2 regions of the Pseudarthrobacter siccitolerans genome follow, and region 1 is predicted to be linked to the other one. Evidence: predicted binding sites of a transcription regulator. Region 1 holds the regulator's gene; the other holds the start of a gene.
The links. Region 1 encodes LexA, which represses DNA repair genes until DNA is damaged. Its sites were predicted from a motif close to TCGAACANNTGTTCGA; they were not measured.

Region 1 (2,389 bases):
TCGACTACCCCAAGCAGGGCATCCTCTACGTGGCCGGGCACCTGCCCAAGCCCGGCCGTGGAGCGTCCCCGGAATCCCTGGCCGAACTGGAAGCCCTGATCCGGGCATCCAGCGGCGGTGCGCTGTGCCTGTTTTCGTCCCGCCGGGCGGCTGAGGAAGCGGCCGATGCGCTGCGGCCAAAGCTGGGAATGACCATCCTCTGCCAGGGCGACTCCACCATGACGGCCCTGGTGAAGCAGTTTGCGGACGAACCCGATACCTGCCTGTTCGGCACCATGTCCCTATGGCAGGGGGTGGATGTTCCCGGCGGGTCCTGCCGGCTGGTGGTCATTGACCGGATTCCGTTCCCGCGGCCGGACGATCCACTGATGACGGCCCGCTCCCGCGCCGTGGCGCAGGCCGGCGGTAACGGCTTTATGTCCGTTTCAGCCACCCATGCTGCCATCCGCCTGGCCCAGGGAGCCGGACGGCTGATCCGCTCGACGGGCGACAAGGGCGTGGTGGCCGTACTGGACTCCCGGCTCGCCACCGAACGCTATGCAGGCTTCCTTCGCGGCGCGCTGCCGCCCTTCTGGCCCACGACGGACCGGAAGACGGCCATCGCGGCGCTTGAGCGGTTGGCGCAGGAGAACTCCTGACGCTGCCGGGAGTGCCTTCGCGCTGCCGGCGGCCTTCAGGTTCGCGCAACACCTTCGCGTTGCGGGTGAACGCCTGACGCTTTCTAGAGCGAGCGGAGCACCGACACAACCTTGCCCATGATGGTGGCGTGGTCGCCCAGGATGGGTTCGTACTGGGTGTTCTGCGGCAGCAGCCAGGTGTGGCCGTCCCGCTGACGGAAGGTCTTGACGGTGGCTTCGTCGTCCAGCAGCGCCGCGACGATATCCCCGTTGGCGGCGTCCGCCTGGCGGCGTACCACCACCCAGTCGCCGTCGCAGATCGCTGCGTCCACCATCGAATCGCCGGCCACCCTGAGCATAAACAGTTCCCCCTGGCCCACGAGCTGGCGGGGCAGCGGCAGGACATCCTCCACCACCTGGTCGGCCAGGATGGGACCACCGGCGGCGATGCGGCCCACGAGGGGAACCATCGCAGTGTCCATGGCGGTGGGAAGTTGGGTCACCGTGCTGCCGCTGCCCGGCAGCAGGACAGAAGGCTCGGTTGCCGGCTTGGTTGAACCACCATCCAACGTCAGAGGCATCAGCACCTCCATGGCGCGGGGCCGTTTCGGGTCGCGGCGAAGGTAGCCGAGCTTTTCCAGCTGCGACAGCTGGTGCGTAACGCTGGACAAGCTCGCCAGGCCCACGGTGTCACCGATTTCCCGCATGGACGGCGGGTAGCCGTTGTCATTGACCGAGCGCTGGATAGTTTCAAGGATTTTCTTTTGCCGCGGCGTCAGGCCCTTGGCGGTCTTCTTCGGTTGGGAGGTTGCCCTGCCCCCGGCGGCTGCTGCTGCCATATTCGCCAATGCCTTTCAGTTTGCCCTTGCCGTTTGGCCCGGACCTGGAGTTGCCGCCGTAATTGTCAGACCCTGCTGATCAACTTCAGAGGTGGTTGTTCTTGTCTTCCAAGCTAGGCCAGCCACATTGCATTTTCAAACATTTGTTCTAGCGAGTCTCGACATTATTCGTTGATAAGTGCTAAAACAGAGAAAGCAAAGTTCGAACATCTGTTCTACTCGGCTTCAAGCCATTCGAAAACCAGGACCACGTCCCGGGGACATCGACGGCCACCGGGCGAACATCGGGCAGCACGGTCAGGTCCAGGAGGGCTCAGTTCATGTCAGCTACATCTGCTTCACAGGGTTCACGTCCGCAGCTTCTTTCAGTGCATCAACTCATGGCGCAGCCGGCGCGCCCGGCCCCCCTGCCGCCGCTGCGCCTGACCCGGCGCGGAAAGATCGTCCTGATCGGCATCCCCCTGGTCCTGCTGGCGGCGTTGCTGCTCTCCCTCGCCGGCTTCTTCAACTCGCCGGCAAAGGCCTCAGACTCCGCGGCGGACCTTTCCCTTACCCCCACGGTTACTGTCACCGTACAGCCGGGCCAGTCACTGTGGGCCATAGCCGGTACCGTCGACCCGGAGCGTGATGCCCGTGACGTTGTGGCAGACATCGTCCAGCTCAACAACCTGACTGCCGGCGTGGTCCATCCCGGGCAACAGCTCTACGTACCCACGCCCTAGCGCCAGGCACTGTCGCAGCGGAGCTGCACGCTGAGCGCGAACAGCGCACCGTCACATTTTCCGGTCTCCCGCACGGGCACTAAACTGTTCAGGTGAATGACCAGCTAGAGCGCCTGAACCGGCTTCCCCTCCGCAACAACCTTCGTGGCCTTACCCCGTACGGCGCGCCCCAGCTGGATGTCCCCATCCTCCTCAACGTCAACGAGAACAC
Region 2 (2,389 bases), 3.7 Mb from region 1:
TGCATGGTTCGATACTGTCAGACGATGGCGACAATTCAAGGGAACGATAGAGACGCTTTGGCCGACAAGGAACAGCTCGCTGCCGTCCGGATCGCCGTGGACGAGGTGGATGACCAGATTGTCACCCTGATCGCCCGCCGCGAGCGCCTGATCCGGATCGCCGGGACCCTCAAGGGCGACGACGCCGAAGTCCGTGCCCCGGGCCGGGTAGAGCGGATCATCGAACACGTCCGCTCGGCGGCCGAGAAAAAGGACATTGACCCGGACATCGTCGAGTCCACTTACCGGGCCATGATCTCCGGTTTCATCGAACTCGAACTCCGGGTCCACAAAGAAAACAGCTGAGCCGCCCGGCCCAGCTGTTACAGGTTCTCCTCCACGGGAACACCGGACTGGAACTCCCGGCCGTCCGCCTCGCTGAAGCCGGTCATCACATGCCCTTCGCCGAGCCCGTTAATGGCTGCCATAGGGAAGTTTCCGGTGATGGTGCTGCCTGAGTGGCTGACCCCTGAAAGATCATAGTTTTCTTCACAGCTCTGGTCGTGGTTGAACGAGAAGAAGGAAATTGGCTTCCCGTTCATGAATTCAATGCCCAGGCGCCGCTGCGACGAATAGTCCGGGCTGGCAGCCACAAGCCCCACCACGTAGGCACCGGAACCGGGGATATTGCCGTCCAAATCGAAGGTTGCCACGAGCGTGGAGTCCTGGGCTTTGATGTTGACCTGCTTGAGGAGTGCGTCATGGGTGCTCATGGCACAATCCTGCTCCCTGCCGTTCGGTCCGTCCACCCCTGAGCGGTCACAGAACTGAAGCCTAAGGTGCTTCCGCAGCAATGCCGTTTCCCGAAAGCCCGTCCACTTGCCCCTTGCCTATGCGGCACCTCCCGGGAGGCGTAGACTGGTACTGTTCGAACATATATTCGAACTGTTTCTGTTTCACTTTCGCATCCGGGAGGCGCCCCTTGGGTATGTTCAGCGAATCCGTTGACGTCTCCTGCACCCCTGACGGCCACCCCGTGGCTGTTGTTTGGGCGGGTCGTTCCTATTCTGTGTGTGCCGAACCTGTCCGCTGGTACGAACGCCGCCAGTGGTGGGCCGAAGAAACCCGCGCACCGCTGGGAAGCGGCCCAGGGCTGGTGGACCACGAAATCTGGCGGGTCCAGGTGCAGCTCTCAGCCGCGGGTTCCGGCGGTTCCAAGGAACAGGAAGAGCCGCTCACCCTTGACCTCACCCGCCATATCCGCAGCGGCCGCTGGCGGCTCCTGCGGATCCATGACGCCCTGCGCCCCAGAACAGCATGAGCTTCACGCACCTCCACGTCTCCACCGCCTTCAGCGCCCACTATGGGGTTTCCTGGCCTGAGGAACTGGCTCAGGCCGCTGCTGCTGACGGCGCAAACGCGCTTGCCTGCACGGATCGGGACGGCCTGTATGGCACCATCAAGCACCTCAAAGCGTGCATGGGTGCCGGCATTGACCCCATCGTAGGGGTGGACCTTGCGGTCTATGACGACGACGGCGATCACCGCACCCAGCTGGCCGGCCGTGTGGTGGTGCTGGCCCGCGGCCACAACAACGGGGCCGGCTACCGCGCGCTGTGCCGGCTGGTGTCCGATGCCCACGCCCGCACCTCGGGTAAAGCCGGTGGAGTTGTGCCGGTAGCCGTGACCAGGGCTGAGCTTGCCTCCCGCACCCTTGATCCCCGCACCCTGAAACCCGTGCTGATGGTCCTGATCGGGCCGGATTCCGACGTCGGACGTGCCATGGGCGGGCGGCGTTACCTGCGGCCGCGCACCCTTTTCAAGCAGTGGCTGGACGCCATGCCCGCAGGAACTGTTGTAGCCGAGACCGTTTCCCAACTCAGCGCCCCGGGAAAACCGCTGAGCACGGCGCATGCCGTCCGGATGCTCAAACTCGCAGAAGAACACAACGTCCCGGCAATCCTCAGCAATGCGGTCCGGTACTGCGCGGAGGACGGCGCCGCAACCGCAGACGTACTGGATTCCGCGCGGACCCTGAAATCCCTTCCGGAACTGGCCCAGGAACCACTGCTGCAACCCAACGGCCAGGGCTGGCTGAAATCCTCGCATCAGATGCTGCAGCTGGGTAAGGAAATCATCTCCGCAGCAGGCTATGGTGCCGAAGACCTTAACAGGCTCATGGCACAAACAGAGGCGCTCGCCGATGTCTGCAGGATTGATCCTGTTTCTGACATGGGGTGGAAGCAGCCGGTGGTCCCGGAAGCTGCGGTCATTGGGATCAGCCAGGATCCGCACGTGGAACTGGTGCAGCGCTGCAGGGCGGGGATCGGCAGGAGGTTCCCCGGAATCGCCGGGAACAGCGAAAAGGAAATGCTCCGCCGGCTTGACCATGAGCTGGGCATCATCCGGA

Region 2: QFZ36_RS03090 (DUF6504 family protein) is a predicted target of LexA. The motif match lies at 908-923, and genes of this name have one in related genera.

The regions. Positions count from the first base shown of each region.
Region 1 covers NZ_JAUSXB010000001.1:4,390,517-4,392,905, forward strand. The annotation lists gene QFZ36_RS20360 (ATP-dependent DNA helicase) at 1-638, shown strand, start outside; gene lexA (transcriptional repressor LexA) at 722-1,456, opposite strand; gene QFZ36_RS20370 (LysM peptidoglycan-binding domain-containing protein) at 1,837-2,178, shown strand; gene QFZ36_RS20375 (histidinol-phosphate transaminase) at 2,271-2,389, shown strand, end outside.
Region 2 covers NZ_JAUSXB010000001.1:647,299-649,687, reverse strand. The annotation lists gene QFZ36_RS03105 (VOC family protein) at 1-5, opposite strand, end outside; gene QFZ36_RS03100 (chorismate mutase) at 25-345, shown strand; gene QFZ36_RS03095 (hypothetical protein) at 363-752, opposite strand; gene QFZ36_RS03090 (DUF6504 family protein) at 962-1,300, shown strand; gene QFZ36_RS03085 (DNA polymerase III subunit alpha) at 1,297-2,389, shown strand, end outside.